DNA from 2 places in the Massilia sp. 9096 genome. Region 1 is predicted to be linked to the other one. Evidence: predicted binding sites of a transcription regulator. Region 1 holds the regulator's gene; the other holds the start of a gene.
What was found. Region 1 encodes NrdR, which represses ribonucleotide reductase genes. Its sites were predicted from a motif close to CACNANATNTNGTG; they were not measured.

Region 1 (14,363 bases):
GCATGAACACGAAATAGCCTTGCTCGACCAGGTCGCGCGCCAGGCCGCCGCCCTCGCCGCTTGAAACGTAACGCGGGGTCACCGCCGCCGACGGGCCGCCGTGCACCATCACGATCATCGGATAGGTCTTGCCGGCGTCGACCTTGCGCGGGCCGATCAGCCAGCCCTGCACGTGGTAGCCGTCGTTGGTCCAGGTGATGTTCTTCGAGCTGACGTTGGCCGCGAAGCCGGCGTTGTCGGTGGTGATCGCCTTCAGCTCCGGCAAATTGCCGGCGACGATGTAGGGCGCGTGCTCATAGTCTTCCAGCACCGAGGCGGCGCGTTGGCCGTCGGCGCTGAAGGCGAAGTGGCCGTCGCGCGAGGCCGATGCCGACACCGGGCCGTGCCACAGCGTGCGGTTGGTCCTGGCCGTCGGATCGATCTGGGCGATGGCGGCGTCGCTGCCGGCCAGCACCGAAGCCAGGATGGTCTTACCGCGCCAGCTGATGCCGGTGACGGTGGCGCGGTAGTCCGGGGTGGCGTCGACCGGCTGGCCGCCGGCCAGCGGTACGGTGTACACGTCGCCGCCGATCGAGCCGAAGTCGCTCATCAGGCCGCCGATGAAGGCGACGGTAGAACCGTCCGGCGACACGTGCGGCATGTTCATCTGCATCTTCGGCGCGGCGATCACGCGCAGCGCGCCGCTGGCGGCGTCGACGTGGCCGAGGGTCGCGACCCACCAGTTGTTGTCGCCGTTACCCTTGGCGCTGGTGACCACGAAGCCGCGCCCGTCCGGGGTCCAGTCGTACTCGTAGACGAAGGTGTCGCCCGGGGACACCAGGCGCGCCTCGCCGCCGCTGGCCGCCACCACGGCGATGCGCTGCTCGTCCTCGTTCTGGGACAGGCCGATCTCACCGATCTGGCGCTCACCCGCTTCCACCGCGCCGGTCAGCTTCTTGGCGCCGACCGTGGCCAGCAAGGCCAGCTGGCGCCCATCCGGCGACCAGCGCACGGTGTTGGCGATGCCCTTGACGGTCGTGACGGTGCTGAATTTACCGTCGCGCAGCACGTAGACGGTGGCGGTGCCGGCCTTGGCGTCGGTGCCGATCATGGCCATCGCCTTGCCGTCCGGCGACCAGGCCAGGCCGTCCAGGCGGCAGTTGGCGCAAGCGGCGGTGCGCTCGTAGCTCGAGACGATCTTGCCGTCGCTGCTCGCGCGCACCACGATGCGTCCGCCGGCGCGGTCGCCCTCGCTTGATTCCATGCTGGCGATGCGGTCGCCGGCGGCATTCATCGCCAGGCCGCGGTAGTTATGGATGCCGCCCGCATCCGCCGAGCACAGACCGCTTGCCGCCAGCAGCGCCGCCAGCGCGCCGCCGCGCACGATTGCATTCAACTGAGTCATTTCACGTCCTATTTTTGTCGTGGTTCTTCCATCAGGGGTAGGTATGGGGCTTTCGCGTAAACACACCGACAGGCAAATGTCTTGCCTATGGTTGACGAAATTGCCATCGGGCAGTCTACGCCAAATGGACGAGAATGGGAGAACTGTTTCGTGTCGTGTCCGGGCTGAATGAAGGCAGATAAACAGGGCACTTGCTCCCAGGACAACTCAACCGTAGACTGTCTGCTCGACAACGTCTGCCATCCGCCATCAGCGGAGGACGAATCAAACCATTGCCGGAGGACCGTTTGCACACTGTTGAGAGACCTGGAGCTGGAAAATGAAAAAGACAAGCCATTTCGGCGCCGGGGCGTCGTCGGGATCCTTTGTCGGGCTCAAGACAATATCGTCCGCATGCATGCACGCTGCCGGCCACTTGGCACTGCCGGCCGCGGGATTCACTGCCGTCTGGTTATGCGCCACGCCGGTTGCAGCCCAGCAGGCGCAACCGGATGGGCTTGGACGCCCCGACTGCAAGATCAGTTCAGTGGTCCCTCCCCCGTCGGGTGCTGTCGACTGGAAGGGCGCTTGCACGAACGGCTACGCCGAAGGGCCGGGCGAACTGGGTTGGCGCAGCAAGGACGGCAAGGCCATTCGATTGGAAGCGACATTGCGGCGCGGCGCGATCGACGGTGAAGCTGCGCTGGCACTGGGCGGCGGCGCCTTCTACACGGGTACCTTCAAGGACGGCTTCCCCGATGGTAAAGGGACGTTTCTCGATCCGGACGGACGAATGTACGAAGGCGAGGTACGGCATGGGGAGCGTACCGGGACGGGTATCGGCGTATCGCCGGTCGGCGACCGCTACGAGGGTCAATGGCTGAACGGCGAATACGAGGGCCAGGGACACATCAAGTATGCGCTCGGCGGCGAGTATGTCGGCCAGTGGCATGGCGGCAAGCGGCACGGGCATGGCGTACTGACTTACACAGGCAGCGGCCGTCATTTCGAGGGCGAATTCGTGGATGGGCGCATCGCCGGCACTGCGCCGCCGCCCAAAGCCGAAAGAACGTATGAAGTGGTCACAGAGACGGCGAATGGGGCATATCTACCGCGCGAAGTTGCACGAGGGAGCGTAGTGCCGCCCGATGTCGGGTACGCCGCACTCACGCCCGAGCAAAAGCGCCTGGTTCAAAGCTATTACCCGGCACTAGAGGAAGGCGATGAGCCCCCTTACCCTCTCGACGGGCCGATGGAGTTCTACAAGATCATGTCGAGAATCAGCGGTGCGTTGCGGCTGCGCGGCGACGTCATCATTTATGCGAACGTGGGCCCCGACGGCAAGGTGTCCACCATCGGCCTGGGCGGTCTCGACACGCCCGACCTGCGACGTTATGCGGCTGCCGGGGCGGCTTCGCTTCGATACAAACCCGCGCTATGCCGCGGCCAGCCGTGCGCCATGCGGTTTCCGTTCCGACTGCACCTTGATGAACACTAGAAGGCATACGCCTGCGTGGCGGACCTGGGCGTGTGCCGCTGGATGTGGACGTGCGCCCTGAGGCTTACGAAGGGTCGCGTTCGGCCACGAGCGGCGGCAGCATCACCGCACGGTCAGGCCCTTGGGCCCGGCCATCATACAAAATCTTCACGAATAGCTATGTGGCCTTTCAAGAAACACCTACCGATCGATGACCTCAATGAAGACGAGGAATTGTGGTCGGTAATGCGAGCATCGACGGCCGATGGTCCAATGCTCGTTAGAATCAACACAACTGCGAAGCGTTGGTCGAAGCATCCGTCACTAGGAATACGCGTTGGCTTTGCGATACCGTTCGAGCATCCGAATTTTGATGAAGGCTCATTCTCATCCGAGAACGCTGTTCTGAATCAGATGGAGGAGAAAATCCTTTCGTATCTCAAGTTATCTGGCCCAGCCATTCATGTACTGACGATAACAACCGGTACTTTCAAGGAATTTGTTTTCCATATCCAAAACGGTGGGTCTGTCGCAGGTATTCATGAGAGGTTGAGAGTCGAAACGACATCGCATGACGTGCAATGCATAGCTGTTCGTGATCCAGAATGGACAGTTTATGCATCGTTCTCAAAATGAAGTACACGGTGCCCGACCGATTTCCATCGTTTTGCTGACCGGACGCTTCGGAGCGAAGCAGACATTATCGCCAGCGCTTTCCGGAAGCTTTATTTGTCCATGACGCGGCGCCGATACGAGCATTCCGCCGGCCGGCGAGAATGCTCTCGACGTCGTTCCCTTGCGACGTCTTCATTCATTCACGGCACCGAAGCGCCTCAGGCCTTGGCCGCGCTCAGCATGCGCTCGACATAGCGCGCGATCAGGTCGATCTCCAGGTTGACCTTGGCGCCGGCGTGCAGGTGCTTCAGCGTCGTCACGGCGATCGTGTGCGGGATCAGGTTGATCGAGAAACGGCAGACCTTCTTCCCACCGACTTCCAGGTCTTGGACGTTGTTGACGGTCAGCGAGACGCCGTTGACCACCACCGAGCCTTTGTAGGCCAGAAACTTGCCCAGTTCCACCGGTGCGTCGATCACCAGCTGGTACGACTCGCCGATCGGCTCGAAGCTGTGCACGTCGCCCAGGCCGTCGACGTGGCCCGACACCAGGTGGCCGCCCAGGCGCTCGGCCAGCGTCAGCGCCTTTTCCAGGTTGACTTCGCCCGGCTGGTCCAGGCCGACGGTGCGGTTCAGGCTTTCGCGCGAGACGTCGACCGCGAAGCTTTGGGCGGTTTTCTCGACCACCGTCATGCAGGCGCCGTTGATGGCGATCGAGTCGCCCAGCGCGACGTCGGCCAGCGGCAGGCCGCCACAGTCGATCTCGAGGCGCACGCCGGCGAACGAGCCGCCTTCGAGCGGCTTGACGGCTTGGATGCTGCCGACGGCAGCGACGATACCAGTAAACATGCTTGTTCCTTCTTGGTTCAGTTCAATTCGATTCTTGGGATACGGCTCGCGCCGGCGGCTGTCGGTCTTCGAAGCGCGCCAGGATGCGCACGTCGCTGCCGACGCGGTCGATGGCGTGGAAGCGCAGCTGCTTCTTGTCGGCCAGGCGCGCCAGCGGCGGCAGCGCGCACATGCCCTGCCCCGGCCCGATCAGGCTGGGCGCCAGGTAGACCAGCAATTCGTCGACGCAGCCCTCGCGCACCAGCGAGGCGTTCAGTTTCGAGCCGGCCTCGACGTGCAGTTCGTTGATTTCGCGCCGGCCGAGTTCCTGCATCAGCGCCGGCAAATCGACCTTGCCCTTGGCGTTCGGCAGCATGATGATCTCGTGGCCGGCCGCGCGCAGGGCGGCTTCCTTGTCCGCATCCGGCTGGGCGGCGACGATCCAGCACGGCTCGCCCTGCAGAATGCGCGCATCCAGGGCGATGTCGAGGCGGCTGTCGACGATCACGCGGCGCGGCGGCACGAACGGGCCGATCTCGGCCTCGACGCCGCGCACGGTCAGCTGCGGATCGTCGGCTTTCACGGTGCCGATGCCGGTCAGGATCGCGCTCGCGCGCGCGCGCCAGCGATGGCCGTCCAGGCGCGCGTCCGGGCCGGTGATCCACTGGCTTTCGCCGTTTTCGAGCGCGGTGACGCCGTCCAGGCTGGCGGCGGTTTTGAGGCGCACCCAGGGCCGGCCGTGGCGCATGCGCTGGAAGAAGCCGATGTTCAATTCATAGGCCTGCTCGGCCATCGTGCCCGACGCCACCTGGATGCCGGCCTCGCTCAGCTGGGCCAGGCCACGCCCGGCCACCAGCGGATTCGGATCCACCATGGCAGAGACCACGCGGCCCAGTCCCGCCTGCACCAGCGCGAGCGAACACGGCGGCGTGCGGCCGTAGTGACTGCACGGCTCCAGCGTGACGTAGGCGGTGGCGCCGCGCACGTCGTTGCCGCGTGCGGCGGCGTCGCGCAGCGCTTGCACCTCGGCGTGCGCCTGGCCGACCGGCTGGGTGTGGCCGGCGCCGATCACCTCCCCGTCGCACACGATCACGCAGCCGATGCGCGGATTGGGCGTGGTGATGTACATGCCCTTCGCCGCCCAGGCCAGGGCCAGGGCCATGCCTGCGGCATCGTCGTGAATCTGCGCTGTGTCTGTCTGCACGGTGGTTCGGTCTCGATCGATCAAGGGATAAGAGTCAAGGGCAAGCGTCATGGGCCGGACGGTGCGGCGGCGCCGTCGCAACCGGCGTCGCGCGCCGGATCGCACAAGCGCGCCCGGCCCAGCATGTTGATTTTAATACGGCGGATCGCGTCGCCGCCCTCAATCCCGGCGAACAGCGACAGCGTGCCCAGGCGCGATTGCGCTGCGTTGGCCGCACTGCAGCCGCGCCCGGCGCCATTGTAGGCGATATAGTGCGGCGGCGCTGGGCTCGTGAAGGCGTAGTCGACCGCGATGCCGCTCGCCAGCGGGCCGTGCTCGAGCAGCCGCTCTTCTCCCGCGCCGGGCCGGCCGTCGCCGTCGCGGTCGACGAACACGGTCCAGCCGCTGCGCCAGTCCAGGCCGGCCGGATCGTGCGGCGCCAGCACGACGATCTCGCCGCGCGCCAGCGCCTGCGCACGCGCGAGGCCGACTGCGGCGAACAGCTCGCCGCTGGCCGCTCTCAAGCGCTGCACGCGCAGCAGCGCAGCCAGGTCGGGCGCCGCCAGGCCGAGGGCCACACTGGCGATCGCCAGCACGACCAGCGATTCGATCAGCGTCATCGCGCCCCTGCGGCCGGGCCTCATGGCCAGCAGCGCACGTTGGCGCCCGCGGCCGGCTCGGCGCCCTGGCGGCCCAGGCTGTCCAGCGTCAGCACGCCGCAGTCGGGATCGCGAAAGCGCGCGTCGACCTTGGCGGTGCCGGGCCGGGCGCGTATCTCGACGCACTCGGCCAGCGGCGTGTCCGCGCACGCGTGCGCATCGAGCTCGTAGGCGCTGCTGGCCGGAGCGTGCCCGGACCACCAATGAAAGGCCTGCGCCTCGTCCTCGCTGGCCGTCGAGGAAAATTCGAGGTAGCGGTTGTGCTGCGAGCGGAAACGTTCCTGCTGCTGCATGGCGTCGATCAGCGCGACCTGGCCCTCGACGCGCTTGACGCGCACCGTCTGGCGGCTGTAGCTGGGCCAGGCCAGCGCCGCCAGGATCACGACGATCGCCATCACGATCATCATTTCGACCAGGGTGAAGCCCCAGTCCGTTCTTGTGTCGTCCATCGGGTCTCCTTCGTTCGTGTGCAGTGATGCGGGTGTTGTTCGCGATGCCGGATTCAAGGCTGGGCCTGGGCGTGCAGCTGGCGCCAGTTGACGATCTCGCGCGCGCCGATGCGGCCGGCCGGCAGCGGCGACGATTGAGAAGGCGCAGCCGGGCTGGCGCCGCCGCTCCCGTCATGGTCGCCGTCATCGTTCTGGTCATCGGCAGCGCCGGCAGGACCGGCAGGCGCTGGCGCAGGCGCCGGCGGAGCGGATGGCGCAGCGGGCGTGCGGTACAGGGCCTGCAGCACCACCAGCATCGACGCCTGCGCGCCGAAACCGATCGCCGTGATCCGGTACAACGCGCCCGGCTGGGCGCCTGGCGCCAGCCGTTCGATCAGGTAGACGGGCGCACGCGCGGGCAGCAGGCCGCCGGTACCGATCGGCGCGCCGGTGACGCCGCCGTAGGGAACCAGCGCCGGGTTGCCGGGCGCGGCCAGGTCGAGCGCCTGCCAGGCCGGCGGGTTGGTCTGTGCGCACAGGCCACGATCGGCGGCGCCCTGCCCGCAGCCGCTGGGCCAGGCCGGCGCCGCGCCTGGCGCGAACATGGCCGCGCGTGCCGGCGGGCCGGCGCCCGCGATGTCGCGCTCGGCGTCGCGCAGTGCCGCTTCGGCCGCGCCGTGCGCCAGCAGGCGCTCGCGTTCATGGCGCGCACCAGCGATCGAGGCGAAGCCGGTACGCGCCACGGCCAGGGCGGCGATCATCGCGACCAGCATCAGCAGCAAGGCGAACAGCAGCACCATGCCGCGCTCGCGCCGGCCTTTGCCCGAGCATTGGCGCGGCGGCTGGGAAGGAAGATAGCGCGACAGGTGCGACTTCATGGCGACGCTCCCGGCGATGGAGGTGGCGCCGCCGGCATCGCCACCGGCAGCGGACGTTCCAGCGCAAAAGTCATCGAAAACAGCCGCCGCTCGCGCCGCCGTTGTTCGGGCGTGAACGTGGCTTCGTCCAGCACGCTGCCGGCGTCGCCCGGATCCGACGCGCCCGGACCGAGCAGGCGATACACGCCGGCGGCGCTGTCCGCGCGTGTCGGCCGGATGCCGTGCAGCAGCAGGCCGACGCGTACGCTGGCCACCCGTTTCCAGTGCGTGATCCGGTTGAACTGCCCGGGCGGCAAACCGGCCGGCAGCGCGGCGTCGAGCGCGCGGATGGCGTCGGCGTTGACGTAGCGGTTGGGCACGCCATCCGGCGGCGTGTCGGTGTCCAGGCCGTACAGCACCTGGAAGCCGTCGACGCCGCTGACCAGCGCATCGGCGCTCCAGTTGGCGGCGCCGCGGTACTTGCAGCGCAACTCGGCCTCGCCGTCGGCGTTGCGCGCGACGTAGAAGATGCTCCAGCCCTGCTCGCCTTGCGCGACCGGGACGCCGGCGCAGCTGGCCATGCTGCCGTCGCCGCCGGGCAGCGCGCCGGCGCCGGGAAAACGCAGCGCCAGCACGTCGCTGCCGTTGACCTGGTCGGGCAACGGGTCGTCGAGGGCGTTGGCGGTGCGGCTCAGCGAGCGCGCGTCGTAGCCGGCGACGGCCGCGGGCATGGCGTCGACCGCGGCGGCGGCATCGGGCGCGGCCAGCAGCGCAGCGTCGACGTAGCCGGCCTGGCGCACGGCGCGCCCGAGCAACTCGGCCGCGTAGCGCCCGCCATCGTCGAGCGCCGCCGCTTCCGCCTGCGCCGCCTGCGCGCGCGTGGCGAGCAGCAGCAGGCGTCCGGCGATGAGCACCGTGGCCAGGCCGAGCGCCAGCGCCACCAGCATCTCGGCCAGACTGAGGCCACGCACGCGCATGCCGATCATGGCGCCCCCGCACCCACGGCGGCGCCACCTGCGACCGTCAGCTGCAGCCTGGGCGCGGCAGCCGCCTCACCCTCGCGCCAGCCGAGCTTGACCACCACCGGCGCCCCGCCCTGGCCGTCACACGCCCATGGCGGCAAGGCGGCGCCATCCGCGGGCGCGGCCGCATCGCGGCACACGCGGATGCGCGCACCGGGAACCTGCGCCAGCGCCTGCGCGGTCTCGGACAAATCGAAAGCCGCCAGTTGCGCCGGCGTGCAGTCGGCGCCAAAGCAGGCGTCGGCCGTGGGCAGCACGCCGGCCGCGCTGTCGTAATCGAACTGGAGATAGGGATTGGCGGCGTCCGGGAGCGCGATCGATACCGCGTTCGCGCGCATGCGTTCGGCCAGCGCTGCCGCAAGGCGGGTGGCGCCGGACAAGCGCTCGGCCTCGCGCGCAGCGCGTAGCGCACGCGTCTGCAAGGCGACGGCGCCGGCGATGCCGGCCGCGACCACCAGCAATGCGACCAATACCTCGGCCAGCGTAAAGCCGCGGTACGCCACCGCCGCCGGTGCTTTGCAACGCAGAAACATGCCTATCCTTTCGACGCGATTGAACGAGCCGAGAAGGTATCAGGCATGACGACCTGAGCCGGGGAGCTGGCTCAAGCTTAAAGACGGAACTAAATCGGGGATGGAGTGCCGCAGCGGCGGCGCAGGTTAAACCGCTTACTCGCCTGCCGGCTTGCGCGGTTGCCCCACTTCGGCGATGGCTTCCTGGAACTCCGACAAATCCTTGAAGTTCTTGTACACCGAGGCGAAGCGGATATAGGCGATGTTGTCGAGGCGTTTGAGTTCCTGCATCACCAGCTCGCCGACGTAGCCGGTGTCGACTTCGCGGCGGCCGCTGGTGAGCAGCTTCTCTTCGATGGAGGCAACGGCGGCGTCGATCGCGGCGGCCGGCACCGGGCGCTTGCGCAGCGCCAGGCGCAGGCTGCCGCTCAGCTTGGACGATTCGAACTCGGTGCGGCTGCCGTTCTTCTTGACGATGATCGGCATCGACAGCTCGACCCGCTCATAGGTCGTGAAGCGCTTGTCGCACTGGACGCAGCGGCGCCGGCGCCGGATGGCGTCGCCGACTTCGGACACCCGGGTGTCGAGCACCTGGGTGTCTTCATGCTGACAGAACGGACATTTCATAAGCGCTGAGTGCTACTGAGCAATTGATTTTTAAAACGCCCGAAACGTAACGGGCCTCGAAAAACCGTAGCGAGCGGCCGCAGCGGCGGCCGAGAAGCGCAGCCGTACATCCGGTACGGTGAGCATCGCAGGCCGTCGCTGCAACACGCAGCAGGTTTGTCGAGGCCCCACCATCAAACTTGGTAGACCGGGTACTTGTCGGTGAGGACCTTGACTTCGGCCTTGACGCGTTCGATCGTGGCGGCGTCATGCGGATTGTCCAGGACGTCGGCGATCAGGTGGCCGACCTTGACCGCGTCCTCTTCCTTGAAGCCGCGGGTGGTGAAGGCCGGGCTGCCCAGGCGGATGCCCGAGGTCACGAACGGTTTCTGCGGGTCGTTCGGAATGCCGTTCTTGTTGGTGGTCATGTGCGCCTGGCCCAGGATCGCTTCGGCTTCCTTGCCGGTCAGGCCTTTCGAGCGCAGGTCGACCAGCATCACGTGCGACTCGGTGCGGCCCGAGACGATGCGCAGGCCGCGCGCGATCAGGGTCTCGGCCAGCGCCTTGGCATTCTTGACGACCTGCTGCTGGTAAGCCTTGAATTCCGGCGACAGCGCTTCCTTGAACGCGACCGCCTTGCCGGCGATCACGTGCATCAGCGGACCGCCCTGGATGCCCGGGAAGATCGCCGAATTGATGGCCTTCTCGTGCTCGGCCTTCATCAGGATGATGCCGCCGCGCGGGCCGCGCAGCGACTTGTGCGTGGTCGAGGTGACGAAGTCGGCGTGCGGGACCGGGTTTGGGTACTCGCCGGCGGCGATCAGGCCGGCATAGTGGGCCATGTCGACCATGAAGTAGGCGCCGACTTCCTTGGCGATGCGGGCGAAGCGCTCGAAGTCGATGCGCAAGGCAAAGGCGGACGCGCCGGCGATGATCAGCTTCGGCTTGTGCTCGCGCGCCATGCGTTCCATGGCCTCGTAGTCGATGTCTTCCTGCTCGGTCAGGCCGTACGAGACGACGTTGAACCATTTGCCCGACATGTTCAGCGCCATGCCGTGGGTCAGGTGGCCGCCTTCGGCCAGCGACATGCCCATGATGGTGTCGCCCGGCTTGAGCATGGCGAAGAACACGCCCTGGTTGGCTTGCGAGCCCGAGTTCGGCTGGACGTTGGCGGCTTCGGCGCCGAACAGTTCCTTGACGCGGTCGATCGCCAGCTGCTCGGCGACGTCGACGAATTCGCAGCCGCCGTAGTAGCGCTTGCCCGGGTAGCCTTCGGCGTACTTGTTGGTCAGTTGCGAGCCCTGGGCCTGCATCACGGCCGGCGACGTGTAGTTTTCGGATGCGATCAGCTCGATGTGGTCCTGCTGGCGCTGGTTTTCCTTCTGGATGGCGCCCCACAGTTCCGGGTCGACCTTGGCCAGCGTGTGATCTTTTGCAAACATGAAAAAACTCCAATCGATTCGAGTACCAGGCAACAGGCGGCGCTGAAAGGCGGGACCGCGCGCAATGCGGACAGCCGCGCGTACAGACCTTGCGATCGGCGCATACCCATCGGTGGCTGCCCAGGCGAACGGCAAACGGCATCTCACGTTCCCCGGTGGAACCCCACCTTCGCCGCGCCGGCACGGCGCGCGGTTTTCGCCAGTTACGTGAGACGTAAAAGGAAGAAGCGATTGTAAGTGATGTCCCAGTGGACAGGCAAGGAAACCGATGACCTGCTGTCAATGACGCGCAGCGCGCTCGATGCCGGCCCGAGGCAGGCTTGCCGCTCACTCAAGATGGCCATTTCGGCTACAATCGGACAGTTTGCAGCTTCCCGCAGTTCGTAGCGCATATCTTATTGCAGCCACCTTCCCAGGACTTCATCATGATCGTTTTCATCACCGGCGCATCGGCCGGCTTCGGCGCCGCCATGGCGCGCACCTTCGTCAAGCATGGCCACCAGGTGGTGCTGGCCGCACGCCGCAAGGACCGCCTCGACGCGCTCGCGGCGGAACTGGGCGAATCGGCGCTGCCGGTCGAGATGGACGTCACCGACAAGGCTTCGATCGAGGAAGCGCTGTCGATGCTGCCGCAATCCTGGCGCCAGATCGACGTCCTGATCAACAACGCCGGCCTGGCGCTGAACACCAAGCCGGCGCACGAAGTGCCGCTCGAAGACTGGGAAACCATGATCGACACTAACGTCAAGGGCCTGGTGACCATGACCCACGCGCTGCTGCCGCAGATGGTCGAGCGCGGCAGCGGCCTGGTGATCAACCTCGGTTCGGTGGCCGGCCACTACCCCTACCCGGGCGGCAACGTGTACGGCGCGACCAAGGCCTTCGTCGAGCAGTTCACGCTGAACCTGCGCGCCGACCTGGTCGGCACCGGCGTGCGCGCCACCAACATCGCGCCGGGCATGTGCGGCGGCACCGAGTTCTCGAACGTGCGCATGAAGGGCGACGACGACGCCGCGGCCAAGGTCTACGAAGGCACGCAGCCGCTGACCGCCGAAGACATCGCCGCGACCGCTTTCTGGATCGCCAGCCTGCCGCCGCACGTCAACGTCAACCTGATCGAGCTGATGCCGACCTGCCAGGGCTTCGCGCCGTTCAACATCAAGCGCAACTGAGCCGATCGGCCGACACGAGGCAGGTGCCGCTCGGCCTGCCTGCACGCGCCATGACCGTGGGCGAATCTGTATTGTTGCGCTTTGTATCAGCAGCGCCATGTGGTGTGAAAAAGTGTTACAGTGGTTGGCTTGACATGATCCGGTCAAGTCTACTGCACGTTTCATCAGGTCCGAACGCCGGGGCCTGCCGCGAATTGCAGCTCAACTTGCGGGCATATGTACGCCAGCGTACATATCAATCATAAAAATGGCGTAAAATGTTTCCCATTTTCATTTATGGCAGCTGAAATGCCTTCAGTTTTCACCTGGACAGTTCGAGTCTATTACGAGGATACGGACGCCGGCGGCATCGTTTATTACGCCAATTACCTGAAGTTCTTCGAACGGGTCCGCACCGAATGGCTGCGCGCGCTCGGCATTCACCAGCAAGACCTGTTGGAGCGCGACGGCGTCGCTTTCGTGGTGCGCAGCGCCGTCATCGAGTATGTTTCCGCCGCCCGCCTCGACGATGAACTGAAGCTGACCTTGAGCGTGAAAAAGCTAGGCCGCGCTTCGATCCAGTTCGCGCAGCAAGCCTGGCGCGGCGACACCCTGCTCTCCAGCGCCGACGTAAAAGTCGGCTGCATCGACAAGGCGTCGATGCGGCCGCGTTCCCTGCCCGACATGGTCGCTGCTAAAATGCAGGCCGCCTGAATGCTGAGCGCTTCGAAACCCATCTGACCACACCACACCGCACCCGATGAACGCAGTCCAAGACCTCTCCTTCATTGAACTGATCAGCAACGCCCACATCCTGGTCAAACTGATCCTGGCCCTGCTCCTGGGTGTCTCCCTGTTCAGCTGGACCTACATTTTCCGCAAGCTGTTCGCGCTGCGCGCCGCGCGCCGCCAGACCGAGCAGTTCGAACGCAACTTCTGGGCCGGCGGCAACCTGCACACGCTGCACCAGAGCGCCAGCAGCCAGCGCGACCAGAGCGGCCCGCTGGCGCGCATCTTCGAAGCCGGCATGGGCGAATTCATCAAGGGCAAGCAGGCTTCGCGCGATGCGCTCGACGTCAACGCCGTGCTGGACGGCGCGCGCCGCGCGATGCGCGCCGCCTTCCACCGCGAACTCGATTCGCTCGACACCCACCTGAACTTCCTGGCCTCGGTCGGTTCGGTTTCGCCCTACATCGGCCTGCTGGGTACGGTCTGGGGCATCATGAACGCCTTCCGCGGCCTGGGCAGCGTGCAGCAGGCAACGCTGGCCACCGTGGCGCCGGGCATCGCCGAGGCGCTGATCGCAACCGCGATCGGCCTGTTCGCCGCGATTCCGGCCGTGGTGGCCTACAACCGCTTCACCCACGACATCGACCGCCTCGCGATCCGCTTCGAAAGCTTCGTCGAGGAATTCTCGAACATCCTGCAGCGCCAGTCGCGCTGAGCAGCGGGCAAGGAGCAATAGTCATGGCCTTCAACAGCAGCATGCGCGGCAACCGCCGCAAGCTCAAGTCGGACATCAACGTCGTGCCCTACATCGACGTGATGCTGGTGCTGCTCATCATCTTCATGGCGGTGCCGCCGTCGCAGAATCCGGCCGAGATCAAGCTGCCGAACGCCGAGCGCTCGACCCAGCCGCCGGACGACTACATCCAGGTCGCGATCAAGCCCGACGCCAAGCTGTCGATCGGCGTGTCCGGCAAGCATCCGCAGCCGTTCGAAGACGTGTCCGACCGCGCCGCGGTGGTGCAGCGCCTGCGCGAGCTGCACGAGAGCAATCCGGACCTGCCGGTGCTGATCGCCGGCGACCGCGACAGCAAGTACGACGACGTCATCCAGCTGATTTCGGAAGCCAAGAAGATGGGCATCAGCCGCGTCGGCCTGGCGACCAAGTAAAGAGTGCATCGAATGTCGGCGACGAAGCACAACCTGACTGACCAGCACGACGGCGGTCCGCACTACGTGCCGCCCGAACCGAAGCGCTGGCCGTCGATCGGCCTGGCGGTGGGCGTGCACGCCCTGCTGCTGGCCTTCCTGGCGATCGGCGTGAGCTGGCAGAACCACGAGCCGGTCGCGGTCGAGGCCGAAGTCTGGGACATGAAGACCCAGACCGCGGCCCCGCCGCCCCCGCCGCAGCCCGAACCCGAACCGCAGCCGGACACGCCTCCGCCACCGCCGCCCGAGCCGACCCCGAAAGCGGTCGAGCCGCCGCCACCGCCGC
Region 2 (14,363 bases), 3.0 Mb from region 1:
GCCGCCGCGCGCCGACTCGAGTCTGAACTCGGGCGAGTGACCGCATGGCGCTCGCGACCCAGTGCCCGCATTGTCACACCACGTTCCGGGTCGCCTCGGACCAGCTCAAGCTCCGCGGCGGCATCGTCCGCTGCGGCGCCTGCCAGCGCATCTTCGACGGCAGCGCCCATCTGATCGACCTGGAGGCGCTGGCCGCCAAAAAGGCGAGCGAGGCGGCGCAAGCCGGAGCCGGGCTTGCTGCGCCGGCTGCTGCTCCACCTGTCATTTCATCTGCTGCCTCTTCTGCCGAGCCAGAGCCAGAGCCGGCGCTGCCTGCCGCAGCGCAAGCGCCCGTTGCCCCGGCCACGGCCTATCCGGCCCCGGATTCCCCTGCCGCGGATACTCCTGCCCTCGACGCGCCTGACGCCACCACCGCGCCATCTGCGTCGTCCGCGCCGGAGCCGGCCGCCGATGCCGGCGCCCAGCCGGTCTACACGCTCGATTTCGACCACACCTTCGATCCCTTCGGCATCCTGCCCAAGGCCGATCCGGCGCTCGGCGCCGATGCCGATGCCGATGCCGATGCCGATGCCGCCGGCTTGGCGCCGCCTGCGCCGCTTGGCGCCGGCACGCCGGACCGGATCGAGCCACGCCTGGACGTGGCGGCCGACCAGGATGCCGGCGCGCCCGCGCCCGAACCCGAGCCTGTGCCTGGGTTGCAAGCCGGGCCGGCGCCCGGATCCCTGGCTGCGTCGACGCCCGAGCCGGCGCCGGCCGCCGCAATCGAATCCCTCACGGCGCCCGAACCTGCCCTGCCTGCCACAGACTCGCCTGCGCCCGCATACGCGCCCGCGGGACGCATCGAGCCGAGCTTCGACCTGCCGGTCGACGAAGCCCTGGTCGCGCAGCCGCTGCCCGGCCATGAGCCCGATCTGGAGCCGGACTTCGGAGCGCATCCCGAGCCGCAGCAAACGCCGCCTGCGGACACGGAAACGCACACGGAACCGGCCGACGCACGCGCGAGCGCCCTTCCCGCCCAGGCCGCCGAAGCCGAAGCCGAAGCGGAAACTGCACCCGACAACCGGGCCGCCGTCGCCAGCACGCCGTCCGCAGCCCTGCCGCTGCGCGCCTCGGCCGACCACGACATGCCCCCGGCAGCCTCGGACGCGCGCCAGGAAGGCCAGGCGCCGCGATCGGCGCGCGCCAAGGCCGTCGACGCGCGCACGCGCCGCTCCAAGCTCACCCCGACCCGCATCGAAGCGCCGCGCCTGCGCGTGCCGGCCAGCAGCGAGAGCGACGAGCCGGAATTCGTCAAGCGCAGCCGGCGCCAGGAGCGCTCCGGCAAGGCCGTGCGCATCCTGATGGCGGTCGGCGCCGCCGCGCTGCTGCTGTTGCTGGCGGCCCAGCTGCTGATCGCCTACCGCAGCGAGCTGGCGCTGCGCTATCCGGCCGCGCGTGGGCTCCTGAACGGCCTGTGCGCCGCCGCCGATTGCCGCGTCGACCTGCCTGCCAAGGCCGAGAACCTGGTCATCGACGAGGGCGAACTGGCGCCGATCGGCGCCGACACCTATTCGCTCAATACGACCTTACGCAATCAGGGTAGCCTGATGCAGGCCTGGCCGAGCATCGAACTCGAGCTGACCGACGCCAACAACAAGCCGCTGCTGCGCCGCGTGTTCGGTCCGGCCGACTACCTGCCGGAGGGCGCCGCCGGTGCTGCGGGAGCCGCGGGAGCCGCCGGCACGGCCGCCGCCAGCGGCTTCGGTGCGCACTCGGAACAGCCGGTCCGGCTCAACTTCGCTCTCGCCGACATCAAGCCGTCGGGCTACCATACTTTCGTTTTCTATCCCTGAGACCCACTCATGAACAAGACCTCGCTGATCTGCGGCTCGATCGCCTTCGACAAGATCATGCAATACCATGGCCGCTTCGGCGACATCCTGCTGGCCGACCAGCTGCACCGCGTGAACGTGTCCTTCCTGGTGCCGACCCTGCGCACCGAATACGGCGGCTGCGCGGTCAACATCGCCTATAACCTGAGCATGCTGGGCGGCGATCCGCTGATCATGGGCACCCTTGGCCAGGACGGCGCGGCCTACCTCGACCGCATGTGGCTGCAGGGCCTGGCGACCAAGGCGATCCGCACCATCGACGACGCCTACACCGCCCAGTGCTTCGTCACCGCCGACCAGGACAACAACCAGATCAACGCCTTCCACCCGGGCGCGATGCAGTTCTCGCACGAGAACAACCTGGCCGACCACCTGCCGCTGCGCGTGGCGATCATCTCGCCGGACGGCCGCGACGGCATGCTCAAGCACGCGCGCGACTGCGTCGCCAACAAGGTGCCGTTCATGTTCGACCCGGGCCAGCAGCTGCCGATGTTCAACGGCGAAGAGCTGATCCAGTTCATCGACCAGGCCACTTACCTGGCCTGCAACGATTACGAATTCGAGATGGTGATGGACCGCACCGGCCTGTCGCTGCACGACATCGCGGCTCGCCTGGATGCGCTGATCGTCACGCGCGGCGAGGAAGGTTCGGACATCTACGCCGGCGGCGAGCACTACAAGATTCCGGTGGTGGCCGCGGAAAAGGTGGTCGACCCGACCGGTTGCGGCGACGCCTATCGCGCCGGCCTGCTGTTCGGCATCGCCAACGACCTCGACTGGCCGACCTCCGGCCGCCTGGCCAGCCTGCTCGGTTCGATCAAGATCGCCCACCAGGGTGCGCAGAACCACAGCTTCACGGCGCAGCAGATCGCCGATCGCTTCGAAGCGGCGTTCGGCTACCGCTTCTGACCTGCCTGCACCAGGCCCGCGCGCGCACGCATGCGCGCGGGCGCGACGCCATCAGAAGATCGCTTGCCGCACCAGGTACTGAATGATCTGCAGCAGGACCAGGGCGATCAGCACCGAGAAATCGATCCCGCCGATCGCCGGCACCACGCGCCGGATCGGGCGCAGCAGCGGGTCGTTGAGCGCCCGCACGAACGGCGCCAGCGGCGCATCCGGGTTCACCCAGCTGAAGATCACTTCGATGATCAGGAGCCCCATGAAGCCGTAGACGATCCAGTTCACGAAGCGCAGCAGCGCGTACAGCACGACCGCCTGGCCGCTTGCGCCATACAGCAGCATCAGCGAGCTGGCGGCCAGCACTACCAGGAAGGCGCCGATCAGGCTGGCCCAATCATAGCCCCCCATGCCCGGCACGACGCGGCGCAGCGGCCGCACCAGCCAGTCCGACAACGTGAACGTGAATTGGCCGACCGAGGCCGGCGGGCGCACGCGGATCACCTGCATCCAGAACCGCAGCAGCAGGACGCCGCCGAGGACGCCCGCTACGGCGTCGACGATCATCTGAAGAATGGGCAGCACAAAGACTCCTTGAATAAAAAAACCGCCGTGCGGACGCGTTGCGCGCGCCTCACACAGCGGTATTTTGCCTGAACCAGGCGCGGACTGCCCGGATTACGGACGGCTGCTGGTCGGGAACGGCCAGGCGGCCGGTGCGATCACCGACTTGGCCGCCGGCTGGGCGCCGTCCGACTTGGCGTCGGCCTTGGCTTCCGGCTTGGCGTCGTCTTTGGCTTGCGGTTGGGCGTCGGCCTTCGGCGCAGCCGACTTGGCGGCGCTCGACTTCTTGGCGGCCGGCTTCTTCGCGGCCGGAGTCTTGGCGGCGGTAGTCTTGGCGGCCGGGGCAGCGGCGGCGCTGTCGGCCTTCACTTCCGGCTGGGCTTCGGCGGTCTTGGCGGCGGCGGTCGACTTGGTCGCAGCGGTTTTGGTCGCGGTCGACTTGGTTGCAGCCGACTTGGTGGCAGCCGACTTGGTGGCAGCCGGCTGGGTTGCAGCGGACTTGGTCGCGGTCGATTTGGTTGCAGCCGACTTGGCGGCCGGGGCCTTGGCGGCGGCGGTCGACTTGGTGGCTGCGGTCTTGGTCGCAGTCGCGGTCGATTTGGTTGCAGCCGACTTCGTGGCCGGGGTCTTGGCGGCGGTCGACTTGGTTGGAGCCGATTTGCTTGCGGCCGATTTGCTTGCGGTCGCGGTCGATTTGGTTGCGGTCGCGGTCGATTTGCTTGCAGCCGATTTGCTTGCAGCCGATTTGCTTGCGGTCGCGGTCGACTTGGCGGCCGGCGTCTTGGCGGCGGTCGACTTGGTTGCAGCCGATTTGGTTGCAGCCGATTTGGTTGCAGCCGACTTGGTTGCCGGTGCCTTGGCGGCGGTCGACTTGGTTGCAGCCGACTTGGTTGCAGCCGACTTGGTTGCCGGCGCCTTGGCGGCGGTCGACTTGGTTGCTGCGGTCTTGGTCGCGGTCGAATTGGTCGTAGTCGATTTGGCGGCAGCGCCCTTGGCGGCGGTCTTGGTAGCGGCGCCTTTGGTCGCGCTCGATTTAGCTGCGGTCGATTTAGCTGGGGTCGATTTAGCTGCGGTCGACTTGGTGGCGGTCGATTTAGCTGCGGTCGACTTGGTGGCGGTCGATTTGGCTGCGGTCGATTTGGTTGCTGCCGTCTTGCTTGCGCTCGACTTGGCGGCTGCGCCTTTGGCGGCGGTCTTGGTGGCTGCAGTCTTGGTGGTTGCAGTCTTGGTGGCTGCGGTCTTGGTCGCGGTCGACTTGGCGGCTGCGCCTTTGGCGGCGGTCTTGGAGGCTGCGGTCTTGGTCGCAGCGCCCTTGCTTGCTGCCGACTTGGTGGCAGCCGACTTGGTGGCGGCGCCTTTGGCGGCGGTCGACTTGCTTGCCAGCGTCTTGGCAGCGGCCGATTTGGTGCGCGGCGACTTGGCGGCGGTCGACTTCGAAGCCAGGGTCTTGGCCGCGGTCGATTTGGTAGCGGTCGATTTAGCTGGCGTCGATTTGGCGGCGGTCGATTTGGCGGCGGTCGATTTGGCGGCGGTCGATTTGGCGGCGGTCGACTTGGTCACTGCGGTATTGGTGGCAGCGGTTTTCTTTGCAGCCGGTTTCGCGGCGGGCTTGGCTGCCGGCTTTGCTGCGGCTTTGGCAGCTGGTTTAGCTGCCGGTTTTGCGGCGGCTTTCTTTGCGACGGGTTTTTCTGCTGCTGCAGCTTTTGCGGCCGGCTTAGCGGCGGCTTTTGCTGCTGGTTTCTTAGCGGCTGTTGCCATTTTATGTACTCCTTCTCTGCGATGAGAAAATGCGCTACAAGGTTTGAACCCGTCCAACCCGGTCTGCTTGGTCGGGCGAATTATTCATCGGCGCACACGTGGGTGTACGTCAATGAATCCGGCACCAGCTGAATTGCTGCGACTTCTCAAAGGGAAGCTCGAAAAACCTGTCACAGGTTTTGCGAAATCCCCTAGTTCGCAACGCTTCAGCTATCGTCGTCGCCGACGACCGAAACGACTAAAGTTCGATGGTTCATGCCGCTGATTACATCGCCGCACACAGCGCTGCGAAAAGAAAAAGCCGCCATGCCCGAATCCGGTTCAGGCAATGCGGCTTGTTCTTTTCGCTAAGCTTACGTGCATACTGAATGAATCAGCGTCCCATTTTTGATCGGTTTGCTCCACGTTTGACGCCCTATTCGATTGGCGTGTTCACGTTTTGACAAATTCAATCACGTAAAGTACACGAAAACCTTGTCAGTGCGCAACCCGCACACAATATTTTTCATGCACTTGTCAACGGCGAACCGGCGATATCTTCAATACGAATCAATCGCTGCGATCACGTGCGATTCCTTTCATCCTTCTGCTTAGTCTCCAAAAACAAGCGCGCCCAACAAGTCGGGCAAATAAGGCCACACCCGACTGCAATTTCGCATAGCGCCTTTATCTACGGGCGCTATGCAGCGCCGCTCAAGTTTCCTCGGGCGGCGATATCCTCAATAAATCCATCTTGCACAACCATGCCAGACCGCGCAGCAGCGTCGGCCGATCGCAAGGCCCGAGGGTATCGAGCAGTTCGTCGACCTGCATCGGCTGCGATTCGATCGAGCCGAAGATCAGGCCGAATTCTTCGAGCGTCGGCAGCGATGCTTGCGCAAACCGGTTGATCGCCAGCTCGCGGTACTGGCGCAGCAAAGCCAGCGAAGCGTGCGGCGTCAGTTCCACCAGCGACGCCGGCGTGATGCGCGCACTCGGGTAGCTGGCGAACAGTACGAACGGGTCGAGCCGGTCGGGCTCCACCTGCGCCGGCGCCGGGGTCAGGACCGGATCGGCGCGGCGCCGTTCATCGAGCTCGCTCCACAGCTGGCGGTAACGTCCCAGCACGACCGCCCAATCGTGCGCGCCCTGCGCACGCCGGCGCGCGTTGTCGCCGAGTTCGCGACGCAGGCCGGCGCTTGCACTCAAGCGTTCGTAAGCCTGCGCGAGCGCCGCGCCGTCCACCGCCACCGCATGGCTGGTATGACCGCAATACTGGTCGTAGCTGTCCACGCCATCGTCGTAACGCTGCGCGAGATCAAGCCCGGCGCCCGGTCCGGGCATCACGGTCGGGATCACGATACCCTCGACGCCATCGCGCACGGTGTCGCGGTATGCGCCCCAATCGCTGACCACGCACGGCAGCCCGGCCGCCATCGCCTGCAGCAGCGGCGCGGCGCAGTCCTGCACGCTGTCCGCCATCGCGGTGAAGACGTCGGCCGCGGCCCATGCGTCGACGTGATGGTCGGGATGCGCGTCGAGCATGGTCAGCTTGACCGACGGGGCCAGCACGGCAGCCGCTTCGCGCAAACCGTGTTCGGCGCCGGCTTCGTCGAAGCGCCCGCACAGCAGCAGGTGCACGGCGCGGCCGGCCATGGCGGCGCGCTCCAGCGCGACCAGCATCTGCTGCGGGTGCGCATCGCCGTGGAAGGACAGGCGGCCGGCGTGCAGGAAGGCGACGTCGTCCGCGCCAATGCCGAAGCGCGCGCGCGCGCCGTGGCGTTGGGCGTCGTCGAAGACGAAGTCGCGGCTGTGCACGCCGGGCGCGATCAAAGGCAGCTGCGGCAGCTCGAAGCGCGTGGCGCCGAAGCGCGCGGCCAGGTAGGCCCCCTGGCGCTCGAGGATCGCGCGCACGCTGTCGCGCACCACGCGCGAGGGACAGATCAGCGCGTCCCAGCTGCGCAGCGGCGCGGCAAGCAGGCCGGCGATCGCGCTCATGTCGGCGTGCGCTGCGGTGGCGTGCGCGATGCCGCACAAGCTGTAGCGGCGCCCGCCTGCACCGGCCAGGCCGAGGCGGCGCCAGGCCAGGCGCGCGAGGTCGGGCGAGGTCTGGAGCAGGGTGCCGAAACGTTCGATGTCCTGCGGGCGGCCGGGTGCGATGTGGTCGACACCGCCGCGGTAGCCGAGCTGGCGCAAGGCGTCCTTGAAAGCCCTCGACTGGGCGTCGCCGGCGCCGAAGGCCGCTACCTGCGCCAGGTCGTCGCACTGCGCGATCGCCCGCAGCAGGCCGGCGCGAAAGCCGGCGTCGGCGTCGTCGGCATCGGATGCGACATGCAGGGCGAAGCGGTCGGTCATGCGAAGTCTCCTGGGCCGGTCATGGCTGTGCTGTTCGATTTCAGCGCATGATAGCCTCAGTGCCAAGCTTGTGGAGCACGCGTGCGCACGCGCGTGTGCGCGGGCGCCTCGCAGGCCGCGTCAGCGAACGATCAACGTGGCGCGATGGCGATCGCCGACCAGTGCACGTCGACCACCGGCGTGCGCGTCGCGCGGTCGCGGCGGTAGCTGTGGAAGGTGTGGTGGCCGTCGTCACGCTGGTGGCACATCGTGCATTCGGTGCGCGCATCGATGCTGGCGAACCCGGCGCGCGCAAGCTGCAGGCGCACGATCGCCGGCAGGTCGAGCATGCGCGGACGCGGCGCCACGACCTCGGGGGCGAAGCCCCAGCGCTCGACGAAGCCGTCGACCACTTCCGGTCCGACCTGGTAGCAGCACGCGTGCGCGGCCGGTCCGGCCGCCGCGATCCAGTCGCCGGGCGCGCCCCCGCGCGTGCGCACGAGATCGGCGAACGCATCGACGATGCCGTGCATCGCGCCGCGCCAGCCGGCGTGCAGCGCCGCGACTTCGGCGCCGTCGCGGCGCGCCAGCAGGATCGGCACGCAATCGGCGGTGGCGATCGCCAGCAGCAGGCCGGGCCGGTCGGTGAACATGCCGTCGGCCTCGCCCCCGTCCTGGTTCGGCTCGGTCACGATGGCGATGCGCGTGCCGTGGCGCTCGTGCTGGATCGGGCGGCGCGGCCACAGCGCGGGAAAGCAGGCCGCCAGGTCGTCGTGGCGGGTGCCGAAGCCGTGCAGGATATGCGGGGTCTGGTGCAGGAGCGGACTGGTGAGCATGGCGGCAGGATAGCACGGCCACATGACGCCTCGATGTCCTGCTCCGCCAAAGAAAAAGCCCGCCGGGCGGCGGGCTTTGCAGACGATACGGTCGAGCAGGAAATCAATCCCAGCTTAGTCCCAACTGAGCGCCCCACCCGTCTGGTACTCGGTCACGCGCGTCTCGAAGAAGTTGCGCTCCTTCTTCAGGTCGATCATCTCGCTCATCCACGGGAACGGGTTTTCCTCGTTCGGGAACAGCGGCTCCAGGCCGATCTGGACGGCGCGGCGGTTGGCGATGAAGCGCAGGTAGCCCTTGAACATCGCTGCGTTCAGGCCCAGCACGCCGCGCGGCATGGTGTCTTCGGCGTAGCGGTACTCGAGCTCGACGGCCTTCACGAACAGCTGCTTGATGTCTTCCTTGAATTCAAAGGTCCACAGCTGCGGGTTTTCCATCTTGATCGTGTTGATCAGGTCGATGCCGAAGTTGCAGTGCATCGACTCGTCGCGCAGGATGTACTGGTACTGCTCGGCGGCGCCGGTCATCTTGTTCTGGCGGCCGAGCGCCAGGATCTGCGTGAAGCCGACGTAGAAGAACAGGCCTTCCATCAGGCAGGCGAACACGATGATCGACTTGAGCAGCTTCTGGTCGTTTTCCAGCGTGCCGGTGTGGAATTGCGGATCGTTGATGGCCTCGATGAACGGGATCAGGAACTGGTCCTTGTCGCGGATCGACGGGATCTCGTTGTAGGCGTTGAAGATTTCCTTCTCGTCCAGGCCCAGCGATTCGACGATGTATTGATAGGCGTGGGTGTGGATCGCCTCTTCGAACGCCTGGCGCAGCAGGTACTGGCGGCATTCCGGCGCCGTGATGTGGCGGTAGGTGCCCAGCACGATGTTGTTGGCGGCCAGCGAGTCGGCGGTGACGAAGAAGCCCAGGTTGCGCTTGACGATGCGGCGCTCGTCTTCGGTCAGGCCGTTCGGGTTCTTCCACAGCTCGATGTCGCGCTGCATGTTCACTTCCTGCGGCATCCAGTGGTTGGCGCAGCCGGCCAGGTACTTGTCCCAGGCCCATTTGTATTTGAACGGGACCAGCTGGTTGACGTCGGTCTGGCCGTTGATGATGCGCTTGTCGTCGGCGTTCACGCGCTTGGCGACGTCGGCGGTGGAGGCTTCGGCGGCGCTTGCGTTGGCAACCGCGCCGGCTGCGGGGGCCGGTGCTGCGACCGGTTCATCGTCCCAGGAGAGAGCCATGATGTGTTCCTTCTTGATTATTCGGGTGTGACGCCGCCCTGCACACGCAGGAGCGGCGGATCATAGGATTACTGGCAGGCTTCGCACTCGTCGAAACCGGCGTCGCCCGGACGCAGGTAGCAGGCCGCACCGTCGACGATCTCGGCCGAAGCCGTCGGGGCCGGGGCCGGCGCCGACATCGCCGCACTGGCCGCGGCCGCGGCCGCCGCACCGGCTGCCAGGCCGCCGTCGACCGGCACCGCGTTCAGCGCGCCGGTGCGGGTGGTCGACTTCTCCATGTGCGTCGCCGCGATGGTGCGCAGGTAGTAGGTCGTCTTCAGGCCGCGCAGCCAGGCCAGCTTGTAGGTCTCGTCCAGCTTCTTGCCCGAGGCGCCGGCCATGTAGATGTTCAGCGACTGGGCCTGGTCGATCCACTTCTGGCGGCGCGAGGCGGCTTCGACCAGCCACTTCGGCTCGACTTCGAACGCGGTCGCGTAGATGTCGCGCAGGTCCTGCGGCACACGGTCGATACGCGACAGCGAGCCGTCGAAGTATTTCAGGTCGTTGATCATGACCTCGTCCCACAGGCCGCGCGCCTTCAGGTCGCGCACCAGGTACGAGTTGATCTCGGTGAACTCGCCCGACAGGTTCGACTTCACGTACAGGTTCTGGAAGGTCGGCTCGATGCAGGCCGACACGCCGATGATGTTCGAGATCGTCGCGGTCGGGGCGATCGCCACGCAGTTCGAGTTGCGCATGCCGAACTGCTTGATGCGGTTGCGCACCAGCGGCCAGTCCATGGTCTCGGACGTGTCTTGCTGCAGGTACTCGGCGCCGCGCGCTTCGGCCAGCAGCTTGATCGAATCCTGCGGCAGGATGCCGCGGTCCCACAGCGAACCCTCGTACGAACCGTAGCGGCCGCGCTCTTCGGCCAGCTCGGTCGAGGCCAGGTAGGCGTAGTAGCAGACAGCTTCCATCGAGCGGTCGGCGAATTCCACGGCTTTATCCGACGCGAACGGCACGCGCATCATGTGCAGGCAGTCCTGGAAGCCCATGATGCCCAGTCCGACCGGACGGTGGCGCAGGTTCGAGTTGCGCGCCTTGTCGACGGCGTAGTAATTGATGTCGATGACGTTGTCGAGCATGCGCATCGCGGTGCGGATGGTCTTTTGCAGCTTGACCACGTCCAGGCCGTCGCCCTTCATGTGGGCCGGCATGTTGACCGAACCCAGGTTGCAGACCGCGATCTCTTCCTCGTTGGTGTTGAGGGTGATCTCGGTGCACAGGTTCGACGAGTGCACCACGCCGACGTGCTGCTGCGGCGAACGGATGTTGCACGGATCCTTGAACGTGATCCACGGGTGGCCGGTTTCGAACAGCATCGACAGCATCTTGCGCCACAAGTCGAGCGCTTCGACTTTCTTGTACACGGTCATTTCGCCGCGCGCCGCACGGGCTTCGTACGCCACGTAGGCTTGCTCGAAGTCCTGGCCGACCTTGTCGTGCAGGTCCGGCACTTCGGACGGCGAGAACAGGCTCCAGGAACCCTTTTCCATCACGCGCTTCATGAACAGGTCCGGAATCCAGTTCGCGGTGTTCATGTCGTGGGTGCGGCGGCGGTCGTCGCCGGTGTTCTTGCGCAGGTCGAGGAATTCCTCGATGTCCAGGTGCCAGGTTTCCAGGTAGCCGCAGACCGCGCCCTTGCGCTTGCCGCCCTGGTTGACCGCCACCGCGGTGTCGTTGGCCACTTTCAGGAACGGCACCACGCCTTGCGATTTGCCGTTGGTGCCCTTGATGCGCGAACCCATCGCACGCACCGGGGTCCAGTCGTTGCCCAGGCCGCCGGCGAACTTCGACAGCAGCGCGTTTTCCTTGATCGCGTCGTAGATGCCTTCCAGGTCGTCGGCGACGGTGGTCAGGTAGCACGACGACAGCTGCGAGCGGCGCGTGCCCGAGTTGAACAGGGTCGGGGTCGAGCTCATGAAGTCGAAGGTCGACAGCAGGTTGTAGAACTCGATCGCGCGCGCTTCGCGGTTTTCCTCGCGCAGCGACAGGCCCATCGCGACGCGCATGTAGAACGCCTGCGGCATCTCGATGCGGGTTTCGCGGATGTGCAGGAAGTAGCGGTCGTACAGGGTCTGCAGGCCGATGTAGCCGAATTGCAGGTCGCGGTCGGCGACGATCGCCTTGGCCAGCTTCTGCAGGTCGAACTTGCCGAGTTCCTCGTCGAGCAGCTCGGCGGCTATGCCCTTGGCGATGTACTGCGGGAAGTAGGTGACGTATTCGGCGGCGGCGCCGGCTTGCGGGACTTCCTTGCCGAACACTTCCTTGCGGATCGTGTGCAGCAAGATGCGCGCGGTGACCTGGCTGTAGGCCGGGTCTTTTTCCATCAGCGCGCGCGCAGCCAGGATCGCGGACTTGTGCAGTTCCTCGACCGGCACGCCGTCGTACAGGTTCTTGACGGTCTCGGCCAGGATGGCGTCGGCGTCGACGTGCTTTTCCAGGCCGACGCAGGCAGCGTTGATCAGGCCGGCGACCTCGTTCATGTCGAGCGCGCGGCGCACGCCGCCGTCGACCACCGTGAATTGCGGCGCAGCGCTGCCGTTGGCGCCGGTCGCTTCGCGCGCGGCGCGGCGCTCGTCCATGCGCTTGGCGCGGTACAGCACGTACTCGCGCGCGACTTCATGCTCGCCCGAGCGCATCAGGGACAGTTCCACCTGGTCCTGCACATCTTCGATGTGGAAGGTGCCGCCGTTCGGCTGGCGCCGCACCAGCGCCGACACCGCGTTGTTGGTCAGCTGGGCGACCAGTTCGCGCACGCGCGCCGAGTCGCGGTGCTGTTCGCCGTTCACGGCCAGGAAGGCCTTGGTCAGCGCGACCTCGATCTTGCTGGGCTGGAACGGCACCACGGCGCCGTTGCGGCGGATGATGCGATAGTCGCCGCCTTCAACCAGTTCGGTTGCGTCGGGAAGGGTGGAAATGTCCGTAGATGTTTGCATTGAGCCTCCAGGGATGACGAGCGGCCATCACAGGGTTACAAATGGATGCTGCCAACACGCTAAAGTTGGCAGCCTGATAACTTTTTGGAAACTGGAAAAAGGAGCACCATGTCGAACGCGCCGGGCACGGGCCCCTCTTGCTGCTGTTCCTGCTTCTGTTTCTTTTCTTGGACCGACCACTAGATATAGTGTTCGATCGCTGTATAGGCCTAATTGTAGTCGATATTTGCCAATATCAAAGAGATCGGTCTTCGGATTTTTTTACTGGCTCAGCCTTGACATTTGCCGATGCAAGGAATGTGGGGGCTTCGCATGAAGTGAGCACTAACATGCCGTTCGGAGCGCGCAACCATGGTGCGGAAATCGCACCTTCGACACCACGTTCAATCGTGCGGCATCATGCGGCTTGCATGAGTCATCTCAAGCTTCGGGCGCCTGGATGTCCAGCTTCTGCATCTGGTAGCGCAGCTGGCGCACGCTGATGCCGAGCAGGCCCGCGGCCTGGGTGCGGTTGAACTGGGTCTGGTTCAGGGCGCGCAGGATGATGTCGCGCTCGACCTGGCTCAGGTAGTCCGGCAGGTTGCTGGGCAGCGGATCGGCGGCCGATGGGGTTGCGGGCGCTTCAGCCGTTGCGGGCGCGGCCGGGGCGGTGGCCAACGGCGCCGGGGGCACGGCCTCGGGCGCGGGCGCATGCGCAGGCGCTTGCACGCGCGCAGGCGTGTCCGCGCGCGTGGCCGCGTCGCCCAGGCGCGCGCCCTTGAGCAGCAGGTCGCCGACTTCGATCACGCCATCATCGGCAAAGGCGAGCGCCCGCTCCAGCACGTTTTCCAGTTCGCGCACGTTGCCCGGGAAGGAATAGGCTTGCAGCGCCTCGAGCACGCCGGCGCCGAGGCGCGCCTTGCCCGGTCCGGCCAGGCGCGCCAGGATCGCATCGGTCAGCAACGGCAAGTCGTCCAGGCGTTCGCGCAGCGGCGGCAGGGTCAGCTCGATCACGTTCAGCCGGTAAAACAAGTCCTGGCGAAACCCGCCGTTCTCGACCAGCTTGCCCAGGTCCTTGTGGGTGGCGCTGACGATGCGCACGTCGACCGCTTCCTCGGCCGTGGCGCCGATCTTGCGCACGCGCCGCTCCTGGATCGCGCGCAGCAATTTGACTTGCATCGCCAGCGGCAGGTCGGCCACCTCGTCGAGCATCAGCGTGCCGCCGCTGGCGGCCTGGAAGAAGCCGTCGCGCTCGTCGTTGGCGCCGGTGAAGGCGCCCTTGCGGTAGCCGAAGAACTCGGCTTCCATCAGCGCTTCCGGAATCGCGCCGCAATTGACGGCCACGAACGCCTTGCCGGCGCGCGCGCTCTGGGCGTGGATCTCGCGCGCCGCGAGTTCCTTGCCGCTGCCCGATTCGCCGTTGATGGCGATCGGCGCCTGCGAGCGCGCCAGCCGCTCGATCTGTGCACGCAAGGCCTGCATCGCCTGCGAACCGCCGATCAGGCGCGAACCGCCCGCGTGCGGCGCGCCCTGCGCGCTTTCCGCATCAAGCAGCTTCAGGGCCGAGCGCACCATCCGGCGCAGGTCGTCCAGCACCACCGGCTTGGAGACGTAGTCGAAGGCGCCGGCTTTCAGCGCGACCACCGCGTTCTCGGCGCTGCCGTAGGCGGTGATCACGGCGATCGGCGTATGGCGATGGTTGCCGGCCACCTCGCGCACCAGCTCCAGGCCCATGCCGTCGGGCAGGCGCATGTCGGTCAGCACCAGCGCGTACTCTTTTTGCCCGAGCAGGCCGCGCGCCTCGCGCACGGTGGCGGCGCTGTCGACGTCCAGGCCCATCTTGAGCAGGGTGATCTCGAGCAGCTCGCGCAAATCCGCTTCGTCGTCCACAACCAAAATGCGGGGTGCACTCATCGCAAGCAATCTCCGTG

Region 2: FA90_RS15450 (ribonucleoside-diphosphate reductase subunit alpha) is a predicted target of NrdR. The motif match lies at 12,631-12,644, and genes of this name have one in related genera.

What each region holds. Positions count from the first base shown of each region.
Region 1 covers NZ_JQNN01000001.1:577,233-591,595, reverse strand. Annotated here, with positions in the region: gene FA90_RS02540 (S9 family peptidase) at 1-1,384, opposite strand, end outside; gene FA90_RS24740 (hypothetical protein) at 1,704-2,861, shown strand; gene FA90_RS25435 (DUF695 domain-containing protein) at 3,021-3,476, shown strand; gene FA90_RS02530 (riboflavin synthase) at 3,674-4,303, opposite strand; gene ribD (bifunctional diaminohydroxyphosphoribosylaminopyrimidine deaminase/5-amino-6-(5-phosphoribosylamino)uracil reductase RibD) at 4,326-5,444, opposite strand; gene FA90_RS02520 (GspH/FimT family pseudopilin) at 5,534-6,085, opposite strand; gene FA90_RS02515 (type IV pilin protein) at 6,106-6,573, opposite strand; gene FA90_RS24735 (pilus assembly protein) at 6,627-7,430, opposite strand; gene FA90_RS02505 (PilW family protein) at 7,427-8,386, opposite strand; gene pilV (type IV pilus modification protein PilV) at 8,392-8,964, opposite strand; gene nrdR (transcriptional regulator NrdR) at 9,100-9,570, opposite strand; gene glyA (serine hydroxymethyltransferase) at 9,744-10,991, opposite strand; ZMP/ZTP riboswitch at 11,103-11,208, opposite strand; gene FA90_RS02485 (SDR family oxidoreductase) at 11,417-12,163, shown strand; gene ybgC (tol-pal system-associated acyl-CoA thioesterase) at 12,452-12,856, shown strand; gene tolQ (protein TolQ) at 12,903-13,586, shown strand; gene FA90_RS02470 (biopolymer transporter ExbD) at 13,610-14,038, shown strand; gene tolA (cell envelope integrity protein TolA) at 14,051-14,363, shown strand, end outside.
Region 2 covers NZ_JQNN01000001.1:3,598,270-3,612,632, forward strand. Annotated here, with positions in the region: gene prmA (50S ribosomal protein L11 methyltransferase) at 1-40, shown strand, start outside; gene FA90_RS27540 (DUF3426 domain-containing protein) at 45-1,832, shown strand; gene FA90_RS15420 (carbohydrate kinase family protein) at 1,842-2,780, shown strand; gene FA90_RS15425 (YggT family protein) at 2,832-3,338, opposite strand; gene FA90_RS27330 (hypothetical protein) at 3,450-4,895, opposite strand; gene FA90_RS26530 (hypothetical protein) at 4,888-5,118, shown strand; gene FA90_RS15435 (glycosyltransferase family 4 protein) at 5,787-7,427, opposite strand; gene pgeF (peptidoglycan editing factor PgeF) at 7,559-8,266, opposite strand; gene FA90_RS15445 (ribonucleotide-diphosphate reductase subunit beta) at 8,357-9,475, opposite strand; gene FA90_RS15450 (ribonucleoside-diphosphate reductase subunit alpha) at 9,544-12,453, opposite strand; gene FA90_RS15455 (sigma-54 dependent transcriptional regulator) at 12,874-14,346, opposite strand.